One region of the Polaromonas sp. P1_F8 genome, then DNA from elsewhere that is predicted to be linked to it. Evidence: riboswitches for the same ligand, from Rfam matches in the RefSeq annotation. Region 1 holds a riboswitch; the other holds the start of a gene.
What was found. A riboswitch is a leader RNA that binds a small molecule or an ion and turns the genes downstream of it on or off. The one in region 1 is predicted to bind glycine.

Region 1 (11,696 bases):
CCTTCCACACGGGCAAACGCAATTGGGAGGTACCGGGAAACGTCAGCGAAAACACGATGACCGACAAAATCAAATATGCAGGACGCACCGACCCCTCAAAGTACAAAGCCAGTCCCCAGAGCGAGAACACCAGAACCAGAGGGTCCAGCGCGGCCTCCACTGCGGTGAAAAGATGACTTCGACCCAACCCCATGGAACGGGGTTCGCGCCGGTTAAGCCATGCCGAGGCTGAATTGAGCGGGTTGACGTCATCCATGCAAGCTCACCCGCGTAATCCTGGAGACAGCCTGGGCCCGGTTAAATACGTTGAGCTTCTGGAATATGCGCTGCATGTGATTCTTCACCGTGTAGCCACTGATGTTGAGGATGGTTCCGATCTCGGCATTGGTTTTGCCCATGGCGACCCAGGCCATGATTTGCGTTTCACGTTCGCTCAGACCGGACGCGTCGTCGGCTCCGTTGCGCACCGTAACGACAGCTTGCGGGTGCTGCTGTGGCAACAGCGCCATCTGCCGCAGCGCGTTATCAATGGCAGGCATCAGCATCCTCATGGCCTTCAGCCCAGACTCCCTGGGAATCTCATCTGCACGGAAAAACGCATACAGGCAGTCCTGGCGCGCCCTTTCGTCATGCATTGCGTGAACGAGCACCGAACGCATGTCCGCCAGGGTATGGGTGAACGAACCCGGCAGGCTCGCATTGCCCAGCAAATATTCGAACTGGCTGAAGTTGAGGAGGCAGGGTTGCCCGCCGGCCGCCACCCAGTGGTCATGAAGCCGGCCAAGCAAAAAGGGCACGCCGTCGGTACCGTCAGCATAGGAACGCACGCCAGGCAGTTCGGAAAGAATGTCGTGCTGGATAACACCTTCCTGAAAGTCGCCCCAGCCCACCATCAGGATGTCATGTGGAAGGAAATATTGGACGTCACCGCGCAACCATTCGAGCAGGTCGGCGTGCCGGGTGATGGCCGTAGCCTGCGTTATCAGCGCCGTATAGTGCGCAGGATCTTCGCTAAAAAGCGGAGCGTGAGATTTCATGCCTTGATATCACTTCCTGTGTTTTGTTCTGCCCCCTGCCTGCGTGTGCAGGCGTGGCAGAAGGGGCCCACTGAGAATCGTCTAGCTTGGTATAAGTCGCAATACCAAAGACGGCACAGTTGATGTAGGAACAAGACGACTCAGTGTAGGGTGGCAGGCATGCAATTGAGATGTCAGACCCGCGCGTATTGGTTGCAACTACGTAACAGCTGTGCGCTTGATGGCAGTTGCTTCGCAAAACGATACGGCTTGCAACAGTTTGCTTTCTTTTGGCGCACGGCCGTGGCTGCTATTGACTACGCTGCGCACATAATTTGTGCACGCAGTTGCGGTGAGCAAGACAGCAAAGAAGCAAGAAGAGGAACGCAAGGCCGATGACAGGTAAGAAAATGAAGCGCAGCATGGAAGTGGATACGGTAAGAGGCATCGCCTGCATCTTGCTGGTTCTGTTTCATGTAGTAGGGGATACGCCCTCAGTGGGCCTGAAGGTTCCGGAGGGGCACTGGCTGCAGATGTTCAATGAAGGGTTGGCCTATATCCGCATGCCGCTCTTTTCTTTTATCTCAGGCTATGTGTATGCATTTCGCCCCTATGAAGGCAATGCTGCTGAGTTCATTAAAGGCAAGGTCCGGCGGCTGCTGCTTCCCCTGATTACGGTGGGAACTATTTTTGCCGTCGTGCAGGCCTTCACGCCAGGCGCCAACTCATCGGTCAGTCAGTGGTGGCTGCTGCACATTGAACCCGTGGGGCACTTCTGGTTTCTTGAAGCGCTTTTTATTGTCTTCCTGGTCGTTCTGTTGCTGGAACACTTCAACGCGCTTTCTACTGCGGCCGGATTTGCGGTGGCCTGGGCACTCAGCGCGGTGCTGTTTGACTACTTCAGCCCACCCAACTATTTCGCAGCCCGCGGCGCCGTTTACCTTTTGCCTTTTTTCCTGGCCGGGCTTGCCTGCAAACGATTTGACATCGGGACGCCAAAGGCCCGGCTTGTGGCAGCGGCAGTATTTATTTGCGCCGCTACCGGGGCCATGCTTTTTCCGCAATTTTCCGAGCAGGGAAGTTCTGTCGCCGCACTGGCGCTCGGCGTCTCAAGCGCCTTTCTTCTTTTGCGGAGTGGCTGGAGTTTCGCGCCCCTGGCCTACATTGGATCCTTCTCATTTGCAATTTACCTGCTGCATGTTTTTTTTACGGCTGCGAGCCGTATCGCCTTCAGGAAGCTGGGTATCACGGACACGTATGTCCTGATGACACTGGGACTCGCCGCCGGAATTGCCGGCCCCGTCGCATCCGCGCTGCTCATCAGCCGGCACGCAGGCCTGAACCTGTGGCTCCTGGGAACTGTGCCTGGTAAACCGAAAACCAACCCAAAGACAGTAGTGGCCTGACATATCGGGCGCGGGCCAAGGCCCATTCCTTTCTGGCGCCAGCTCATCTTTGACGGCAGCACATCAGCACCCTGTCACGCCTCTTGCAACCCAGCCGATCTGCCTGCTGACCGGAAAGGCTTGTTCAACGCACGCCTGGCTGGCGGCCCTTCGTTCGAACTAAACTGCCTGACGCACCAAAAGCAAACCGGCAAACGGATCGGTGCGGGCATGCGGGCGGACAACCCGCAAAAGACAGAGAGACAACATATCCATGAATATCGTCATTACCGGCGGCGCCGGATTTCTCGGGGCCAGGTTGGCTCAACAGCTTTTGGATATCGGCCAACTGACCCTCGCGGGGAGCACGCCGCAAACCATCCAGAAATTGACACTGGTTGACAGGGTCGCGCCGCCGGCAACGCTTTTAGCGGACAAGCGCGTTCGAGCCGTCACCGGCGATCTGAGCCAGCTGCTGGAAAAAAGCGACCCGCAGGCCCTCGTGGTAACGGAAAAGGACGCTCTCGTATTTCATCTGGCGGCGGCAGTCAGCGGTGAATGCGAAGCGGACTTCGACCTTGGCATGCGCAGCAATGTCGACGCTACGCGTGCACTGCTGCAGGCGTGCCGTGCCCTGAAAACATCGCCCACCGTCGTATTCGCCAGCTCGCTCGCAGTGTTTGGGAATTCACCCGAGCAACCACTCCCGGCGGTCATTGACGACAGAACGCTGCCCACACCGCAGAACAGCTACGGCATCCAGAAATTCATCGGTGAACAACTGGTGGCTGATTACGCGCGCAAGGGTTTCATGCGCGGCCGCAACGTACGCCTGATGACCGTGAGCGTGCGGCCCGGAAAACCCAACGGTGCGGCATCAAGCTTTCTCAGCGGCATGATCCGGGAACCCCTGGCGGGAACGAGGGCGCAGTGCCCTGTCCCTCCCGAAACGGCCGTGGCTCTTGCGTCACCCGGCCGGACGGTTGAGGGATTGATTCGCGCTGCGCAAGCCAGCGACATCGAATGGGGTGCCCGCACAGCCGTCAATCTGCCGGCCCTCAAGACCACGGTCGGCGAAATGGCGCAAGCCCTGGCACGGGTGGCAGGAAAGGACGCGGCGGATTTGATCGACTGGGTGTACGACCCTGTCATCGCAAGAATCGTGGGCAACTGGCCTGCCGATATCGACGCAGCACGCGCGCGGTCGCTGGGCCTGCTGCCTGACAGTGATTTTGAAAGCATCATCGCGGCGTATTTAAGCGAAAACCCGCGCATGACCGCTGATGCATCGCGGCAATAATGCGTGTGCTTATGGTCGAAAAATCCTGATGCAGGACCGGCCCCAGTCGTCCACAGGATTTCCGGTCCGATCACCCAACGGAGACAAACAACATGAAGCTTTCAAAACTGATTATCGGCATGACGCTCGCAGCGGGATTCATGGCGTCTGCAAATGCACAGACCACCATGAAAATCAGCATTTCCACGGCCCAGAATTCGCATCAGGGCATTGCCATCGACACCTTTGCCAAAGAAGTCGAGAAACGAACAGCAGGCCGCTACAAAGTCCAGACCTTCTATAACGGCGCCCTGGGCGGCGAACGCGAATCCATCGAGGCCGTGCAGCTGGGCACCCAGGAGCTGGCCTTCTCCTCCACCGGCCCCGTGCCCAACTTTGTCCCCGAGACCAAGATCCTCGACGTTCCCTTCCTGTTCCGGGACAAGGCGCACGCACGCGCCGTGCTGGACGGCCCCATCGGCCAGAATCTACTGACCAAATTCGATGCCAAGGGCTTTAAGGCGCTGGCCTGGGCCGAGAACGGCTTTCGCCACATGACCAACAGCAAGCGGGACGTGAAAGTTCCGGAGGACCTGAAGGGACTGAAGATGCGTACCATGGAAAATCCGGTGCACATCGCCGCCTACAAAGGCCTGGGCATCATCACCACGCCCATGGCCTTTCCCGAAGTGTTCACGGCGCTGCAGCAAGGCACGGTCGACGGCCAGGAAAATCCCCTGTCTGTGATCATGTCCGCCAAGTTCGACCAGGTGCAAAAGCACCTTTCACTGACCGGTCACGTTTATTCACCCTGTATTTTTGTCATGAACAAGGCAGCTTTCGACAAGCTCAGCGCCGGCGACAAGACGGCATTCATTGACGCTGCCAAGGAAGCGACCAAGGCGAACCGGGCCCGCGTGGACCAGGACGATGCCAACGGTGTAGCCGAGCTGCGCAGCAAGGGCATGACCGTGATCGAAAACGTTGACAAGGCGAAGTTCGTGGCAACCCTGGCGCCGGTCAATGCTGAATTTGAAAAGCAATTCGGCAAAGCCAACATCGACGCGATCAGGAACTACAAGTAAACCGTTCCGCAACTATTTGCTACATTATTTGTAGCTGCTCGCGCCCGCCACCATTGGTCTGCGGGCGTTTTCATTGAAAATCCTCTCACGTATTGGTGCCGCCATGAAACAAGCCTTTCTTCAACTTGAACGGTGGACCACCGGTTTCTCCATGCTGGTGGCCTGCCTGATGCTGGTCATCGCATCGGGGCTCGGCGTGTTCCAGATCCTGACGCGTTTTGTCTTCGAGCAGCCTGCAGAGTGGAGTGAAATCCTGATCCGCCTCAGCCTGATCTGGATGGTCTTTATGGGAATTCCCATGGCTTTCCGCCAGGGCGCCATGGTCAGCGTGGACGTGCTCTATCGCTGGAGCCCACCCCGCATCCGGCGGGTGCTGGACTGGCTGGTCTGCCTCGCCGCCCTGCTCCTCGTCGCAGTCATCGTCTGGTGGGGCTGGGACTATTCCCTTCGCGGGCGTGTGCAGTCCATGGCCGGCCTTGAATCCATTTCCATGTTTTGGGGCTATGTGGCCATGCCTGTCGGCGGCATGTTCTGCGTGATGGGCATCATCGGCAACCTGATCGACCCACAGCGCAATGAACTGGAGACAGCTCAATGAAAACCCAAGATGGATTTCACCCCGTTCAAGCAGGGGCCGCGGAACCGGCTTTGCCGGGCCGCAGGCGCAGCGGCCCCCTCGGGGGGCAGCGCATTACACGAAGTGAAAAGCGTGGGGGCCAAGTATGACCGCGGTAATGATTTCCACCATGGTGTTGTGTTTTGCACTCACCGTATCGGTCGCCGTGTCCATCGGGCTGGCATCCATCTTCGGTATCCAGGCGTCCAACGCCAACATGCTGATCTCCGTCAAGGAGATGTTCTCCTCGATCAACAAGTTTCCGCTGGCCGCGATCCCCTTCTTCATCCTGGCCGGCAACCTGATGGAAACCGGCGGCATCTCGCGTCGGCTCGTCGAGTTCGCCAAAAGCATTGTGGGCGGCGTTCAGGGCGGCCTGCCCATGACCTGCGTGCTGACCTGCATGATCTTCGCCGCGGTGTCCGGCTCCTCCGTGGCCACCACCTTCGCGATAGGCGCCATCCTGATTCCGGCGCTCATCAAGCACGGCTACCCCACCGCCTACGCCGCAGCGCTGCAGGCCACCAGCGCCGAGTTGGGCGTGATCATTCCGCCTTCCATCCCCATGATTCTTTACGGCGTAAGCGCCGAGGTTTCGATCGGCGAACTCTTCATTGCCGGCTTCGGCCCGGGGCTGCTGATCGGTGGTGCGTTGATGCTCTTCGTCCACCTGTATTGCCGCTGGAAAGGCTGGGGCAAACAGGACGGCGACGGCCGCCTGAGCTTTGGCAAGGCGACCTGGCAGGCAGGTTGGGCGCTGCTGATGCCGGTGATCATTCTGGGCGGGATTTACGGCGGAATTTTCACGCCGACCGAAGCCTCTGCCGTGGCGGTGTTTTATGCGCTGGTCGTGGGCATCGTGATCTACCGCGAGATCAAGCCGGCCGACCTGTACGTCATTCTGCGCAAATCGGTGCTGTCCAGTGCCGTGATCATGTTCATCATCGCCAATGCCGGGTTGTTCGCCTTCCTGATCACGCGGGCCGGCGTGCCGGACGCCATAGGCCACTGGCTGGAAGCCGTGCTGCAGTCGCCCGCCCTCTTCCTGTTGGGCGTCAACGCGGCGCTGTTCATCATCGGCATGTTCATTGAAACCAGCGCCGCCATCATCGTGCTGGCGCCCATCCTGGCGCCAGTGGCCGTGCATTTCGGCATTGACCCGGTGCACTTCGGGCTGGTGATGGTGGTCAACCTTGCGCTGGGCATGATCACGCCGCCATTCGGCGTGAACCTGTTTGCAGCCTGCACGGTCGCCAGGATATCGCTGGACCGCATCGTGACCCACCTGCTCCCGTTTGTACTGGTGATACTGGCTTGCCTGATGGTGATCACTTACGTACCGCAGCTGTCTCTTGGCCTGCGCGATCTGGTCTACGCCAAATAGCTATTTTTTCGGACGGGGTTTCACGCCCTTGTCATCTACGCAGGCGATGCTTTAGGGCCTGTTAACGCTATTTATGCAAGATGCGTTGCGAGTCAAAAGGCCTTGAGCAAGGCGCAAAACGCAGGCGGGGTGAACCCCGTCAAGGCTTTGCAACGCCGCGCAGGGCCTTTTTGATCGCAACCCGGAGGGAATGGGGTGAGAAAGCCGCCACTCGGCGTTGCTCTCCTAGCCCAGACAGAAGTCTGGGCGTCGTCACGCGCCTTGATTGGCGGCTTTCTCACCCCATTCGCATTTGCATAAATAGCGTTAACAGGCCCTTACTTTCATTTGAGGATGAAATCCATGCAGCTCCATAAAACCGACCGTGCCCGCGCCGAGCTCAAGCCCGGCGTGAGAACGCTAGGCCAGCGCGAGCGCACCCTTCTGCTGATGGCCGACGGCAGCAAGTCTGCCCAGGACTTCCGACCGCTGTTTGAGGGCGACGGCGAAGCCATTGCCCTGCGCCTTTTGCGCGACGGCTTTCTGGAAGCCCATCCCGGCAAGACGTCCGCACCGGCAAAAAACCCCGCGCCTGCACCCGGCCACACACTCACGCCGGCGCAGTTACAGAACTTTCCCAGCCCCGAAACCACCCAGGCCATTCAGGTCTCTGCCGATCAATTTGAAGGCAAGCGCTCGCTTGCCACAACCCGGATGTTCCTGTTCGACATCTGCGAGCGTATGTTCGCCCGGCGCAACCCGGAGATGGCCGAGCGCTTTCGCGAAGCGCTGCGCAATGCCAAGGACCGCGAGACCATGCTCAGCGCCTCGCGCGAAATGATCGAGGAAATCGAAAAAATCGCGGGCCATGAGCGTGCCGACTCCATCAGCGAGCGGATCGCCATGCTGCTGCCCCAGCATCTGGCCGCCTGATCAAACTGACCGACCGCACAGCCGGTTCCGTTACACTTGCCGGGTCAGGAGAGAGTTTTCCTTAGCGAAAACCGCCGAAGGCGCACGTACACCCAAGGGCACCCCTTGGGCCGCACTGAACGCTCAGGCAAAAGGACTGGCAACCGCCCTGCGGCGCACCACGCTACAGGTCGTTCCCTACTGGAGAGAGGCAGCCTTTCACAGGCCCGCCCACCGAAGGAGCAAACCCGCATCGCCGGGTGAATCTCTCAGGTAAAGTGGACAGCAGGGGCAACTCATGGTTTTACCTGTTTGCCCCCTGGAGAATGCCTTGTCCGATTCGTCCACCTCTTCTGCCGCCCCCGAAACCCTGCTTAAAACGCCTTTGCACGACCTGCATTTAGAGCTTGGCGCACGCATGGTCCCTTTTGCGGGCTATTCCATGCCGGTGCAATACCCTGCGGGCCTGATGGCCGAGCACCACCACACGCGTCAGGCGGCAGGCCTTTTTGATGTCTCTCACATGGGCCAGCTACGCCTGGTGGGTGCTGATGCTGCAGCCGCCCTTGAATCCCTAATACCCGTCGACGTCATAGACCTGCCCGCCGGCAAGCAGCGCTACGGCCTGCTGCTGAACGACGAGGGCGGCATCATCGACGACCTGATGTTTTTCAACCGTGACTATGCGAACGGCGGCGACCTGTTTGTCATCGTCAATGGCGCGTGCAAGGTGGGTGACATCGCGCACATACAGGCCAAAATCGGCTCGCGCTGCGAAGTCATTCCCATGCCGGAGATGGCGCTCATGGCGCTACAGGGCCCGCAAGCTGTCACTGCCCTGCAGCGGCTGGCCCCGGGTGTCGAGAAACTGGTGTTCATGACCGGCGGACAATTCGACGTGGCCGGCTGCGATTGCTTCATCACCCGCAGCGGCTACACCGGCGAAGACGGCTTTGAAATCTCGGTGCCTGATTCGCAAGCCGACACGCTCGCACGAGCGCTGCTCGCGCAGCCCGAAGTCAAATCCATAGGCCTGGGCGCGCGCAACTCGCTGCGGCTGGAGGCGGGTCTGTGCCTCTACGGCAACGACATCGACACCAGCACCACACCGGTGGAAGCCAACCTCAATTGGGCCATGCAGAAGATTCGCCGGACCGGCGGAGCGCGGGCCGGTGGGTTTCCCGGCGCAGAAAAAATCCTGGCTCAACTGGCCGACCCCACCCAACTCACCCGCAAGCGTGTCGGCCTGGTGGCGCTTGAGCGCGTCCCGGTGCGCGATCACACCGAACTGCAAAGCACCGACGGTACGGTCATTGGCGAAGTCACCAGCGGTTTGCTGGGCCCCACGATCAATCAGCCGGTGGCCATGGGCTACGTCAAACCCGAATTTGCCGCACTGGGCACGCGCGTGAACGCCATCGTGCGCGGCAAGGCCGTGCCCATGGAAGTCGCCGCCATGCCTTTTGTTCCCGCCCGCTACTACCGCGGTTAAGCACCTTTTTAGTTTTAGTTTCTGCTCACTCAACCCCTGGAGAACCTCATGACCGTCAAATACACCGAAGACCACGAATGGGTCAAGATTGAAGGCAACGTTGCCACCGTTGGCATCACCGTGCATGCGCAGGACGCGTTGGGCGACGTGGTGTTTGTGGACCTGCCGGCTGTCGGCACCACTTTCGCCCAGAAAGAAACCGCCGGTGTTGTCGAATCCGTCAAGGCTGCGGCCGACGTGTATATGCCCTTGAGCGGCGAAGTGACCGAAATCAACGAAGCCCTGAAAAACGACCCATCGCTTGCCAACAGCGACCCGATGGGCGCCGGCTGGTTCTTCAAGGTCAAGTTATCTGACCCTTCACAGCTTGACGCGCTGATGGACGAGACCCGTTACACAGCCTTCGCCGCCTGATTTTCTGACCGACTTTTTTTGATTCCTGGCTGCCAAGCCTGACACGGGACCCGACATGTTGATGCAATCCGCCAAGCCCTTGGGCGATCTTGAAAATCCTTCCGAATTCATTGCCCGCCATATCGGCATTGACGACGCCGACGAAGTCCACATGCTCAGCATCGTGGGCTCGGCTTCGCGGCGCGCGTTGGTGGAAGGCATCGTTCCGCGCTCGATTGCACGCAGCACGGCCATGGCCATCCCGGCTCCTGTGACGGAGGCAGCAGCACTCAAGCAGCTCAAGGCCATCGCGGCCAAGAACCAGGTGTTCAAGAATTTCATCGGCCAGGGTTACTACGGCACCTGCACGCCCGGCGTGATCCTGCGCAATATCCTGGAGAACCCCGCCTGGTACACGGCCTACACGCCCTACCAGGCCGAGATTTCTCAAGGCCGCATGGAAGCGCTGATCAACTTCCAGACCATGGTCTGCGACCTGACCGGCATGCCGATCGCCAACGCCTCCATGCTCGACGAAGCCACCGCCGCCGCCGAAGCCATGACCCTGGCCAAGCGTAGCGTGAAAAGCAAAAGCAATGTCTTCATCGTCGCAGGCGACTGCCACCCGCAAACAATTGAGGTGATCCAGACCCGCGCCAAGCCCTTGGGCATCGAAGTAAAGGTCAGCACGGCAGCCGTCACGGTGCCGCAACTGATGGCCGAAGGCAATTACTTCGGCGTGCTGGCGCAATACCCCGCCACCACAGGCAGCATCCATGACCTGCGCCCGCTGGCCGGCCAGGCGCATGTCGATGGCGCAGCCCTCTGCGTTGCGGCCGACCTGCTGGCGCTCACGCTGCTGGCCCCGCCCGGTGAATGGGATGCCGACATTGTGCTCGGCAACACCCAGCGCTTCGGCATGCCCATGGGAAACGGCGGGCCGCATGCCGCTTACCTTGCCTGCCGCGACGAATTCAAGCGCTCGCTGCCCGGCCGCCTGGTCGGCGTGACCATCGACAGCCACGGCAACCCGACCTACCGCCTCGCGCTGCAAACCCGCGAGCAACACATCCGCCGCGAGAAAGCCACTTCCAACATTTGCACCGCGCAGGTGTTGCCGGCCGTCATCGCCAGCATGTACGCGGTCTACCACGGCCCGCAAGGCCTCAAGCGCATCGCCGAGCGTGTGGCGGCCTACACGGCCATCTTCGTGCAGGGCCTCAAAGAGCTGGGCTATGAAATCACCAACACGGGCGCCTTCGACTCCGTCACGGTGAAGACAGGTGATGCTACCAATTTGATAGCTGACCGCGCACGTTCGGCGGGCGCCAACCTGCGTTTTCGCCTGAATAACCATCTGGGCGTGTCGCTGGACGAAACCACCAGCCGCAAGGACATCGAACTGCTCTGGTCCTTCTTCGCCAAACCCGGCCAGACCGTGCCCGTGGTCAGTGCGTTTGAAAAAGGCATTGAATCGCTGATTCCTTCCGAGCTGCGTCGCACCAGCGCCTTCCTGTCGCACCCGGTGTTCAACACCCACCACTCCGAAACCGGCATGCTGCGCTACATCCGCATGCTCAGCGACAAAGATCTTGCGCTGGACCGCAGCATGATCCCGCTGGGTAGCTGCACCATGAAGCTCAACGCGACCAGCGAGATGATTCCCATCACCTGGCCGGAGTTCGCCAACATCCACCCGTTTGCCCCTGCCGACCAACTGCAAGGCTACGCAGAACTCGACAAGCAGCTGCGCGACTGGCTGTGCCAGGCCACCGGCTACGCGGGCATCAGCCTGCAACCCAATGCCGGTTCGCAAGGTGAATACGCGGGCCTGCTGGTCATCAAAGCCTTCCACGAGTCCAAAGGCCAGGGCCACCGCAACATCTGCCTGATTCCATCGTCGGCCCACGGCACCAACCCGGCCAGTGCACAGATGGTGGGCATGACCGTCGTCGTCACTGCCTGCGACGCGCAGGGCAATGTCGATATGGCCGACCTCAAGGCCAAGTGCGAACAACATAGCGCCAACCTCGCCTGCGTGATGATCACCTATCCCAGCACGCATGGCGTGTTTGAAACCCAGGTGAAAGAGCTCTGCGCCATGGTGCACAGCCATGGCGGACGCGTTTACGTGGACGGCGCCAACATGAACGCA
Region 2 (11,696 bases), on a different contig from region 1:
CTGCGCACGATGTGGAGTCAAAGCAAAGCCAGCGCGCCGAAGCTGTGCTGGTCAAGGCACACACCTCCAACGAAGAACTGATTCGAACCCTGCAGCGGGTGCTCGATGAAAGCCTCTGGGGAACGGTTCACCCACCTCTGAGTGCCTAGCTCACCCCCGTCCAGGCTCACTGCGTGTAGCCTGTTCCCCCCTTCCAGGGGGCGGCGCCTGCGGCCCGGCAAAGCCGGTTCCGCGGCCCCCGCTGGTGAAATACCCCCGGTGGTAGTGCCCAAAGAATTCTTCAAGCCAGCACGAGCCGCGGGACTGGCTTTGCCAGACCGCAGGCGGGCGGCCCCCTCGGGGGGCAGCGACCCACACGAAGTGGGGGAGCGTGGGGGCTCTACTTCTTTTGACTGGCGCGGTAGACCTGCATCACCGTCGCGAAGTCGCGATCAAAGTTGATGGGCAGGAAGGTGTCGTTGCCGGGAAGCTGCTTTTTCAGTGTGGGCGAGAAGCTGTAGCTGAACGAGCATTTCTTCACGCGTGCCTGCAGTTCGGGCGATACGTCCTTGCTCATGGTCCAGGTTTCCGTCATGAAGGGCGGGCTTTCCCAGATCGTGCGAATGCTCGAGCCTTTGACGTCGCCCTTGACGACCATGCGCTGGTACAAATCGCTGGCCACGGCTGCGGCCGGATAAAAACCATGCATCACGCCCGTGACGGAGCGCTCGTGGCCGTTGGAGAACACGACTTCGTAGTCCTTGTCCGGCGTCAGGCCCAGCGCCGGGAACAGCGCGCGCGGCGCGAGGTTGCCCGAGTTCGAGGTTGGCGTGGTGTGCGCGATTTTCTTGCCGATCAGATCCTTGGGCTCCCTGTACGGGCTGTCGATGCGGGTGATCAGAATCAGCTTGTAGGAGTTGCGCACGCCGCTGGCCTTGTTGCCGGGAACGCCAAACGGCGCCGGCTGGCCGGCGGTGACCAACTGCGCAGCCAGGCCGGGGTTGACCTGTGCCAGCTGGACCTTGCCGGCCGAGATACCTTCAATCAGCTCTTTTTCACCGAGGATGTCGATGTTGCTGGTCTTGTCCATCGATTCGCCTTGCGCGTTTTGCAGGTCGATGTTTCCGCAGCGTGACAGGTGGCTGAAGTAGTCGCCCCACAAGGCCATGGTTTCGCTCTTGCCGTAGGTCTTGGGCATGGCCACGACCATTTTTTCGCGTGGGCCGGAATATTTTTCGGGCGCAGGGGTAGCAGCCGCAGCTTTCGCCTTGCGTGCAGGCTTCGCCTCGTCGGTCTGGGCTGTTGCCGAACCCAGGGCGCAAGCGGCGCTGGCCAATATTGCTGCGTGGCGCAGATAAAACTTCATGTTGATCACTCCAGTTGTCTATGAAACAGATACGTAGGAATGCTGTTTGTGTGTCCTTGGCCGCACAAACCGCGTTCCCAGCCCAATCAGTGTGCATGACGGTGCGTCAAAACGAACTTTTTGTTACATTCGAATGAATACCTTCGTGACATAAATCAGCGTATCTGCTTCACAGGCTGTTGTTTTTTCATTGAAAAGACGGCCCTGGCAACCTGTAAGCGCTTGGGAGGCGGCCAATACTGCGCCTCAGGATGCCCGTGCTGTGCGACAGGGGGTGAAGGCCTCAAGCGGCGAGGGAGGCGTCGATTTTCCCGAGCAGCCATTGCAGCCCGGCCAGGTGCTGCTGGTCGTGGCTGCACAGGTAATGCACCAGGCTGCGCAACGTGAGCGCGCCGTAACCTTCGAATTCCGCCGTGCGGCCAAGTTGCTCGGGCGTGATGCCCGACAGCATGGCCATCGTCCGGGTGCGTGCTGCCCGAAACGCCGCGAAGACTTCCTGCGCATCAGCTGCCGCGTAGTCGCGTTCCTTTTCCAGTACATAGCCGTCCAGTGATTCCAGCACGGGGCTGGCCTCTGACAAGGTGCGCTGAAATCGCACGTGGTAGCCGTCAATCTCGATGTCCCTGACGTGGCAGATCTGCGCGAGGGCCGTGAAATGTTCGCTCGGAATGCCTTCCCACGACGGCGGCGTCCAACCCTTGTGGCTTTCAGGAATCGCGTCGTAAAACTGTTCCAGCTGGCGCGGAAAATCCGCCATGGCCTGAAGCGTTGCAGGGTTCAGGGGCAGGGCAGGGCTCATCAGCCGGCCTTGCGCAGCGAAGGCCACAGCACCGCCTGCGCCACGATCACGTTCTCGCCATTGAAGGTCGCCGCCGGCGAGCCGTAAAGCTCGTAACCCATGGCAAGCACTTCACTCACCCGACGGCAAAAGCTCGCGTCATCCGGGCCGGTAAGGAGCCTGTAGGTGGGAAGACCGTCGGGGGGCGTGGTGGCGGGTGATGTCATGGCGGCAAGCAGCTGATGAACGGAGGGCGATATTACCGTTTCCGCCCACCTGCTGCAGGACGCCGTGCTGCAGACCCCCTTTTCAGGCCTTGCTCAGGCCTTCGCCATCCCCGGCAATGCCATTACACGCCCCGGCGCCGGCATCCCGGTAAACGCAAAGTCGACTTCCGGCTCGCGCCCGCTCACGATGTCCGCAATCGCCGCGCCCGAGCCGCAGGCGTGCGTCCAGCCCAGCGTGCCGTGGCCCGTGTTGAGGAAGACATTGGAGGCCTTGCTTTTGCCGATGTAAGGCACGTTGCTCGGCGTGGCCGGGCGCAGACCCGTCCAGAACTGCGCGCCCTCGCCGTCCGTCATGTCGGGAAAGAGTTGTTTTACACGGCGCACGATGGCGTTGCAGCGCACCAGGTTCAGCTCGGTGTTGTAGCCGTTGAGCTCGGCCGTGCCGGCAACGCGCAAGCGGTTGCCAAAACGCGAGAACACCAGCTTGTACTCGTCATCCGTCAGGCTGACCTGATAGGAGGCCGCCTCGTTGATGACGGGCAGCGTGACCGAATAACCCTTGGCCGGGTAGATGCGCAGGCTTTGCCCCAGCACCTTGGCCCACTGCGCGCTGAAGGCGCCCAGGCACATCACATACGCGTCGGCTTTCAGCATCTCGACCTTGCCGCCGGCCTCGCCGCTGCCCATCGCCACCTGCACGCCGTTCAGCTGCCCTTGCTCGGCGTCCAGGCCCAGCACCGTGGTGTTGTACAAAAATTTGACACCCGCCTGCTCGCAGCGCGCGGCCAGCGCGGCGGTAAATGCGCGGGCGTCACCCGATTCATCGCTGGGTGTCATGCTGCCGCCCACGATGCTGCCGCGGCATTGCGCCAGCGCGGGCTCAATCGCCACACACTCGTCGGCCGTCTTCATGTCGAGTTCGCAGCCGTGCTCGCGCATGATGCGCGCGGGTTCCTGCGCCGCGTCGTACTCGGCCTGGCTGGTGTAGAAGTGCAGGATGCCCTTGGTTTGCGCGTTGTACAGCAGGCCCAGCTCGGCGCGCAGTTTTTGCAGCGCGCCGCGGCTGTACATGCCCAGGTTCACGATCTGCTTGATGTTTTGTGCCGTGCGCGCGGGCGTGCAGTTGCGCAAAAACTCCAGTCCCCACAGCCACTGGTTCACATCGGCGCGCAGCCTGAAAAGCAGCGGCGCATCTTCACGCGCCAGCCATTGCAGCACTTTCAGTGGCGCACCCGGGTTGGCCCAGGGCTCCGCGTGGCTCACAGATATTTGCCCGCCGTTGGCAAAGCTGGTTTCCATCGCGGCCGCGCCGCGCCGTTCGACCACCGTGACTTCGTGCCCCCGCTGCGACAAATACCAGGCCGTGGTGATACCCGTGACACCCGCACCCAAAACCATGACTTTCATGGCAGTTCCTTTTCATTCAAGCAGAACATTGCAGTAGCGCAAGCGCCGTGCCAGGGGTTGCTGTTGAATCGGAAGAATCGTGGCAACCGCCAAGCCATCACATGCTTGCGGCCGCTTCCACTGTCCTTGTTACCTGAGAGATTCAGCCGCTGCTTTTATGTCGATGACAAGCTTCGGCTTTGCTCCTTCGGTGCGCTGCACCTTGCGTGCGGCGTCTCTCCAGACGGCTGTGTGTTTCCGGGCAGTACGGGACCTGAGCGATTATGGAAGTTTGCGCCTTCGGTGGCTGCCTTGGGGGGCAGCGCTCTCCTGCTTGAACGGGTTTGAATTTACCACCGAAGCCTGTTTTTCCAAGCGTGAATAGGGCGTTCAGTACAGGTCTAGCGGGTTGATTCAGGCGCTTAATAGTAGGAAGCAGGGCGGCTCAGCCTTCGCTCGCCGCCTTCACAAACGCGGCTTTGGCATCGGTATAGGCCTCGCGGTCACCCGGGTGCCGGGCCGCCAGTTCCGCCTTGAGCGCGGCATACCGCGCCGCCAGCGCAGGGTCCGAACGCAGGGCGTCGCGAAAACGCAGACGCTGCGCCCACACCTCGCCGCCGTGCACCACCAGGTGCAGATGATGCGTGCGCCGCCCCTCTGCCCAGCGCATCAGCCATTTGCGGTCAGACAGCGAGGCATTGAATTCAGCGGAGGTCGTATAACCGTTGGCGCACAGCGGCGCCAGAAGCGCTTCAGCCGCCGCGATAGATTCCACACCGGCCAGCATGTCAATCACCGGTTTGGCCGCCAGGTCGGGCACGGCCGTGCTGCCGATGTGCTGGATGTCGATCAGGCGGGCCGGCAGCTGGGGGGAGAGCGCAAGCAGGCGGTCCCGCTCAGCCACAAACTGCAGGGGCCAGGCCGGGTTGTAGGCCTGCAAGACCACTTCCTCGTGGATAGCGGCAAGCAGCGATTCCTGGTCAGTCATGCGGGGCGTGGCTGGTGGGTTGTTGTGCAGGGGCGAAAAACGCTGCGCGGCACGCCAGAATCGTTTGTGAGGCCACTTTTAGGGCATTTTGAGCATGAAAAAGGCCTTCAGCCCAATAAGGACGGGCGCGAGCAGCTACTAAAACAATAGCAACCAGAAATCCCCACGGCTGCGAATGGGGCGATCTGCATTTCATTTACCTGAGCGCCAGCACAGCTTTGCGCGCCTGTGCCAGCCGCTCTTCCAGGTAAGCGCCATAAAAGTCGGTAGACGCCAGGCCAACCAGCCGTTCCGCCAGGTCTTGCCCGGCCGGGCCCAGAAACAGCACCGTGGGGGTAAAACCGGCCTTCCATGCCGCAACCTGGGCGGCGGCTGTCGTCACCTGGCCGTCAAAGCCGGTCAGCGGCGTCGCGCGGTCGCTGATGTTGAGCTGCCAGGCGTGCAGGCTGCCATCGCGTTGCCCCGGCAACAGGTAATTGCGCCGCACCAGTTCGCAGAAGGGGCAGCCAGGCAGGCTGACCAGCAGCACCAGCGGCTCATTTTTAAGGGCGGCGATTCCAGCGGCCGCCGGCAAAGAGGCCGGCACAGGCAAGGCCGTGTCTTTGGCCAGCGCGAGCTGGGGCACGGCCAGCCCGGCTGCCAGCACGGCAGTGAACTGGCGGCGGCCCACCGGGCTCATTCAGCGCTTTCCAGCAAAATCTTCGTCAGCGCAGCCGGTTCGCTGATCATGGGGTCATGGCCGGTTTTGATTTCGACCACGCGCGAATTCGGCAGCCATGCACCGTCCCAGAACTTGGCGTCCTTCACGCGCAGCCGGCTGGGTTCAATCGTGGCCAGTGCGGGCTCGGTGCAACTGACGAAAGTCCGCGGCACAGCGGCTACGCGCTTCACATCAAAGTCCAGCGGTGCCTGGTAGGTGTTGCCGGGGTGCGGCGTCTGCCGGCGCTTCACCCATTCGCGGTCGGCATCGTGCAGGCCGAACACCTCCGGGTCGGGTGCCGGAAAGCTGAAGCTGGGTGAAGCCTGCGCCGCCGCCATGCGCTGCTGCTGCGTGGCGCTGGCCTGCGTGCTGCTCCAGCTCTCGCCGGGCTTGGGCACCACCGCATCCACATACACCAGGTGCTTGATGCGGTCGGGCATGCGGTCAGTGACGGCCGTGCCGATCATGCCGGCATAGGAATGCACCGCGAGCGTCACCTCATGCAACTCTTCCGCCTCGATCAGGTTGATCACGTCGTTGATGTGCGTGTCGAGGTTGATCGTGGGTGAGAGCAAATGGGCGCGCTCGCCCAGGCCGGTCAGTGTCGGCGTGAAGACCTTGTGGTGGTCCAGCTGCAGCGCCTGCGCCACCCGCCGCCAGCACCAGCCGCCATGCCACGCGCCGTGCACCAGAACAAAATTGTGTTTCATTGCGTCACCTCCTTGTTAAAGGTTGCTGCATCAAATGGTCTTGCCGCTCTTCAGTTCAGATAGCTGGGCGTCTGAATAGTTCAGCACCTCGCGCAGCACTTCGTCCGTATGCTGGCCCAGCAGCGGCGGCGGCAGGTCGGTGCGCACCGGCGTGGCGCTCATGCGGATGGGGCTGGAGACCAGTCGCAAATCATCCTTCACCGGGTGCTTCCACTCGGTCACCATCTTGCGGGCCTCGATCTGCGGGTCAGCGAACACCTCTGCCAGGCTGTTGATGGCGCCGCACGGAACCTTGGCTGCTTCCAGCGCGCCCAGCCAGTCGGCCTTGCTGCGTGTCTTCATCACCGCTTCCAGAATCGGCACCAGCTGCCCACGGTTCTGCACACGGTTGCGGTTGGTGGAAAACAGCGGGTTGGTCGCCAGCTCCGGAATGTTGGCCACGGCGCAGAACTTCGCATACTGCGAGTCATTGCCCACCGCCAGAATCAAATGGTCCTTGCTGCCGTCAGCCGCGGGCGCTACTTCAAACACCTGGTAAGGCACGATGTTCTGGTGCGCATTGCCCGCCCGGCCAGGCGCCTTGCCGCTCACCAGGTAGTTGGCGCCCAGATTGGCCAGCATCGCCACTTGGGTATCCAGCAGCGCCATATCCACCTGCTGGCCTTCACCGGTTTTCTCGGCATGGCGCAACGCGGCCAGTATCGCCACCGTCGCATACATGCCCGTCATCAGGTCGGCCACCGCCACACCCACCTTCTGCGGCCCGCCGCCCAGGTCGTCGCGCTCACCGGTCACACTCATCAGCCCGCCCATGCCCTGAATTGCGTAGTCATACCCCGCACGGTCCGCATAAGGCCCGTTCTGCCCAAAGCCCGTGACCGAGCAATACACGAGGCGCGGGTTGATGGCTTTCAACGAGGCGTAATCAAGCCCATAGCGTGCCATGTCGCCTACTTTGAAGTTCTCCACAAACACATCGCAATGGGCAGCCAGCTCCCGCACCAGTGCCTGGCCCGCAGGCTGCGCAATGTCGCAGGTCACGGAACGCTTGTTGCGGTTCGTGCCCAGGTAGTAGGCAGCTTCAGTGTCCGCCCCCCGCGCGTCCTTCAAAAACGGCGGGCCCCAGGTGCGGGTGTCGTCACCCGTGCCGGGCCGTTCAATCTTGATGACATCCGCGCCCAGGTCAGCGAGTGTCTGGGTACACCAGGGGCCTGCGAGTACGCGGGAGAGGTCGAGGACGCGGATGCCGGATAGGGAGTTCATGTTTGCCATTTTGCCTTTACATCGGGGCGGTGTGCGGCGCGTCCAGGTCATCGGGGACTTCACCGATTCAATATGTCAGTGTGTGTGCCTCAGGTTGATGTAAGCTGTTTTTCCATGAAAAAAACAAAACTTCAAGGCCGCGCCATTTTGCAGGGCGTTATGTCCACCAGCAATATTGGACGATGGCTCCAGGACAGGTTTCGGAGGGGCTTCGATGCAATTAAATCGACCTCGTGTGCTGGCTCTTGATCTTGAGGGAACTCTCATCTCAAACGCGATGAGCCAAATTCCACGACCTGGTCTCTTTGAGTTCTTGTCACGCTGCCATGAGTTGTTTCCTCGCGTGGTGATGTTCACCACAGTCAAAGAAGAGCGATTCAGAACCATCGCAAAGCTCCTCGTGGAAGAGAGAGTCGCACCGGAGTGGTACGCAAGCATCGAATACGTCAGCTGGCAGGGCAAGACCAAAGATCTCAACTTCATTCCTGGAGTTGACCCACAGGACGCGCTGCTGGTCGATGACTTTGAGAAGTATGTTCATCCTGGCCAGGAGTCGCAGTGGCTGCAGGTCGAATATTTCGACTACCCGTATGAAGCCACGGACACGGGGTTGTCAAAAATGTTGGCAGTATTGGAGCAATACGCTGATATATCAAAAAGCTAGACCTCCTCATGCGCGAAATGCCATCACTCTATCCACTTAGTCGCTCGATCCGGCGTTTCTGGAACCCCGTCGAGGGCCGTTACTGGACCTATGAACGTCCATCCGTCATTGAGGCGACGTGCAGTCAGTGTGAAGCGCCTTACCTGTTCAATCCGGATCCTATTCCCGCCTACCCATACAACCCTGAGAGCAGCGGTTATACGGTTCTGAAAGGCGAAATCTGCGGCTCAATAGTTGGTCGCGGCGCATGTGGGAAGTGCGGAAAGATTGCAACGTCTCTCACTTGGCCAGAGGCCGCTCACATCCAAATCAAAGTTGCGGAAGGCATTCTTTGGTCCTGGAACACCGAGCAACTTGTAGTGATTCGAGCGCATGTTGCCGGCAACAAGGTCCTGTTGCGAAGAATGCTCATGAATGACTGGCGCCTATCAAGAATAATCGGGCGAATTCCCACGTTCGCCACGCTTAAACGCAATCGCTTCAAAATTCTCAACTCAATTGATCGGTATCTCAGAAAGCGATTTGCCTGAATCGGATCAACACGACAGTCGAGAAGATCGCCACAAGCAGGGAACACTTTTCATGATGAAGAAGACCACCCCAGCCGCGAGTCCTGATGCATACGTCGCGGCCTTGTCCGGCTGGCATCGTGCGACGGTTGAGCAACTACGGGCAGCTGTCCTGGGTGGCGCCGCTTTGGAAGAAGTCATCAAGTGGGGTCATCTGGTCTATCTGTCGAACGGGCCGGCGCTGCTGATCCGAGCAGAAGAAAACCGCGCGTTGTTCGGTTTCTGGCGTGGGCAGCGCCTTCGCGAGATGGACCCGCTGCTCAAACCCGGCGGCAAGTACGAAATGGCGACGAGAGAGTTTCACGAGGGTGATGAGGTCAACGCGGCCTTGTCGCGACGTCTCGTCAGAGAGGCGGTGCGACTCAACAAGACGTTTGGCGATCCTACGAAGCTTTAACAGCGAACCATCCCGTGAAATCTTTGAAACCCTTGTCTCCAAGAGTCTTTGCGATCCTCGTTCTGGTGATCGTCGGGTGCATCTATGTTGCGCTGCTCAAACCCGTCGCCTGGCTGGTGGATGCAGGTTACTTGCGACCCGGACGCGGGCGCGGGTTGCAGGCCATACCGCTCTATTTCATCCCTTACTTCGTCATTCAGCTGGCCACGGGTTTGACCTTTGATCAGATTTGTGACGGGTGGCAACGCCTTTCAAGTCTTCTCAAGGTTGTTGCGGCAGTGGTCCTGGCTTGCACCGTTGCCGCCGTTGTCTTTGTTTATCTGACTTTTCTGGCGTAAGCGCGACTTAAACGACGAGCCACACGCCGTCGGCTCAATAAGTCTTGTACGGCAAGAACTTCCCCGACAACACCACATTCACCCGATCCCCTTTGGGGTCAGGCTGCCGCACGATGTCCATGCTGAAGTCGATCGCGCTCATGATGCCGTCGCCGAATTCTTCGTGGATCAGTTCCTTGATCGTGGTGCCGTAGACGCTGACGATTTCATACCAGCGGTAGATCAGCGGGTCGGTGGGTACGGGTGTGGGCAGTGAGCCTTTGTAGGGCACGACTTGCAGCCATTTCTGCTCTTCAGCCGTGAGACTAAAAATCTTGCCGATGACTTTGGCCTGTTTGGCGTCGAACGTCATCTGGCCCAGGCAGCCGGCGGTTGTCCACTCTTTGCTGAGGCCCACCTTCTTGGCGACGGATTCCCAGGTGATGCCTTTGCTGACTTTGACGGTGATGATTTTTTCGGTGATGTCGTTGCGGTTCATGGTTTGCTCCTGTATGTGAGATGGGTGAAGTGAAAAGCGGGAATAGTCAATGCGCTTTGGCGCGCGTGACCAAAAAGTCGACGATGTGGTTGCGCAGGTCGTAGTAGCCGGGCAGGTGGTGGAGGCCGGCGCGCGTGCGTTCTCGTGGCAACGGGTTGATGACTTCTTCGGCGATGCGGCCTGGGGCGTAGACGCCTTCGTTGTCGGCGCCGTTGCTCATCAAGAGGATGCGGTCGGCCAGCAAAATGGCTTCATCCACGTCATGCGTGATCATGAAAACGGTTTGCTGCGTCTCGCGCACGATGGCCATCAGTTCGTCCTGGATGGTGCCGCGCGTCAGGGCATCGAGTGCGCCGAAGGGTTCGTCGAGGAGCAGCATCTTGGGCTGGATGGCAAAGGCGCGGGCAATGCCTACGCGTTGCTTCATGCCGCCTGAGAGCTGCGACGGTTTTTTGTCGATGGCGGGTGTCAGGCCCACCATGGCGACGAACCTTTCCACATGCGCATTGACTTGTGCCGAAGTCCAATCGGCCCAGCGTGACACCACCGCAAACGCGATGTTCTTGCGCACGGTGAGCCAGGGCATGAGGGCGTGGCTCTGGAACACCACGCCGCGCTCCAGGCTGGGGCCGCCGATCTCGCGGTTTTCCATGAAGATGTGGCCGGCTGTGGCGCTGTCCAGCCCGGCCAGCACATTGAGGATGGTGGTCTTGCCGCAGCCCGAGTGGCCGATGATGCAGACGAACTCGCCCTTGCTGATGGTGAAGGACACGTCGGCAAATACCGGCCGGGCGGGCGTAAAGGCTTTGCTCAGGCCTTCGATCTTGAGGAATCCCTGCTGCATGTTGTGTTCTTTCATTGGCGTGGCGACAGGGGCGCGCGCAATAGGCTCACTCCACATAAGTGACGACCTTCTGTAGTTGAGCGAAGGCCAGGTCCAGCAGCATGCCGACGATGCCGATGACCAGGATGGCGAAGATCACGTTGGTGAGTGAGAGGTTGTTCCACTCATTCCAGACGAAGTAGCCAATGCCGGTGCCGCCCACCAGCATTTCGGCGGCGACGATGACCAGCCAGGCGATGCCCATGGAGATGCGCATGCCGGTCAGGATGGTGGGCGCCGCCGCCGGCAGGATCACCTGGAAGGCCTTGCGCAGGGGGCTCACTTCCAGCGTGCTGGCCACGTTGAGCCATTCACGTTTGACTGAAGCCACACCGAAGGCGGTGTTGATCAGCATGGGCCAGACCGAGCAGATGAAGATCACAAAAATGCCCGAGATCGATGAGTCCTTGATGGTGTAGAGCGCCAGCGGCATCCACGCCAGCGGCGAGATGGGTTTAAGCACCTGGATGAAAGGGTCAAACGCCCGGCGCAGCAGCGGCGACATGCCGATCACAAAACCCAGCGGCACCGCGACCGCACACGCCAACAGAAAGCCCAGGCCCACGCGTGCCAGCGAATGGCCGAGCTGGATCAGGATGCCCTTGTCGTTGGGGCCGTTGTCATACAGCGGGTTGGACACCTGCTTCCAGATGGCTGTGCCCATCTGGCCCAGTGTGGGGAAGCCGGTGGTCTTGGTGTTGCCCGGGTCCTTGCCCATCATCTTCTGGTACTCGATCTGTTCGGCGCTCAGGCCCGCGGTGCTGGCCGCGGGCGTGCCGGGCGATGGCAGCGTGGCCATGTACCAGATGCCGAGAAAGGCCAGGAAGATCAGCAGCGAGACCAGGCCCGCCTTTAAATTTAAAGATTTCATGGTGAGACAAGAGGTGAGCGGGCTTGGGTCGCCAAGGAAAACCAAGCCGGGGCCGCGGAACCGGCTTTGCCCGGCCGCAGGCGCAGCGGCCCCTTTTGT

Region 2: linked by a shared signal. The riboswitch ahead of AC1D1J_RS19680 (D-amino acid dehydrogenase) and the one ahead of gcvT (glycine cleavage system aminomethyltransferase GcvT) in region 1 are both predicted to bind glycine.

Annotation. Positions count from the first base shown of each region.
Region 1 covers NZ_JBFUBS010000001.1:1,182,699-1,194,394, forward strand. Annotated here, with positions in the region: gene AC1D1J_RS05565 (undecaprenyl-phosphate glucose phosphotransferase) at 1-256, opposite strand, end outside; gene epsA (XrtB/PEP-CTERM-associated transcriptional regulator EpsA) at 249-1,037, opposite strand; gene AC1D1J_RS05575 (acyltransferase family protein) at 1,427-2,422, shown strand; gene denD (D-erythronate dehydrogenase) at 2,676-3,701, shown strand; gene AC1D1J_RS05585 (TRAP transporter substrate-binding protein) at 3,794-4,765, shown strand; gene AC1D1J_RS05590 (TRAP transporter small permease) at 4,869-5,363, shown strand; gene AC1D1J_RS05595 (TRAP transporter large permease) at 5,488-6,765, shown strand; gene AC1D1J_RS05600 (hypothetical protein) at 7,108-7,677, shown strand; glycine riboswitch at 7,713-7,828, shown strand; glycine riboswitch at 7,848-7,952, shown strand; gene gcvT (glycine cleavage system aminomethyltransferase GcvT) at 7,955-9,148, shown strand; gene gcvH (glycine cleavage system protein GcvH) at 9,197-9,562, shown strand; gene gcvP (aminomethyl-transferring glycine dehydrogenase) at 9,618-11,696, shown strand, end outside.
Region 2 covers NZ_JBFUBS010000006.1:291,323-303,018, reverse strand. Annotated here, with positions in the region: gene AC1D1J_RS19700 (response regulator) at 1-149, shown strand, start outside; gene phnD (phosphate/phosphite/phosphonate ABC transporter substrate-binding protein) at 380-1,345, opposite strand; gene AC1D1J_RS19690 (DinB family protein) at 1,629-2,144, opposite strand; gene AC1D1J_RS19685 (DUF1737 domain-containing protein) at 2,144-2,350, opposite strand; gene AC1D1J_RS19680 (D-amino acid dehydrogenase) at 2,444-3,757, opposite strand; glycine riboswitch at 3,990-4,079, opposite strand; gene AC1D1J_RS19675 (GrpB family protein) at 4,182-4,724, opposite strand; gene AC1D1J_RS19670 (thioredoxin domain-containing protein) at 4,921-5,403, opposite strand; gene AC1D1J_RS19665 (alpha/beta fold hydrolase) at 5,400-6,134, opposite strand; gene AC1D1J_RS19660 (CaiB/BaiF CoA transferase family protein) at 6,165-7,397, opposite strand; gene AC1D1J_RS19655 (NIF family HAD-type phosphatase) at 7,612-8,061, shown strand; gene AC1D1J_RS19650 (hypothetical protein) at 8,070-8,591, shown strand; gene AC1D1J_RS19645 (DUF1801 domain-containing protein) at 8,644-9,027, shown strand; gene AC1D1J_RS19640 (hypothetical protein) at 9,042-9,365, shown strand; gene cynS (cyanase) at 9,400-9,843, opposite strand; gene AC1D1J_RS19630 (ABC transporter ATP-binding protein) at 9,890-10,687, opposite strand; gene ntrB (nitrate ABC transporter permease) at 10,734-11,597, opposite strand.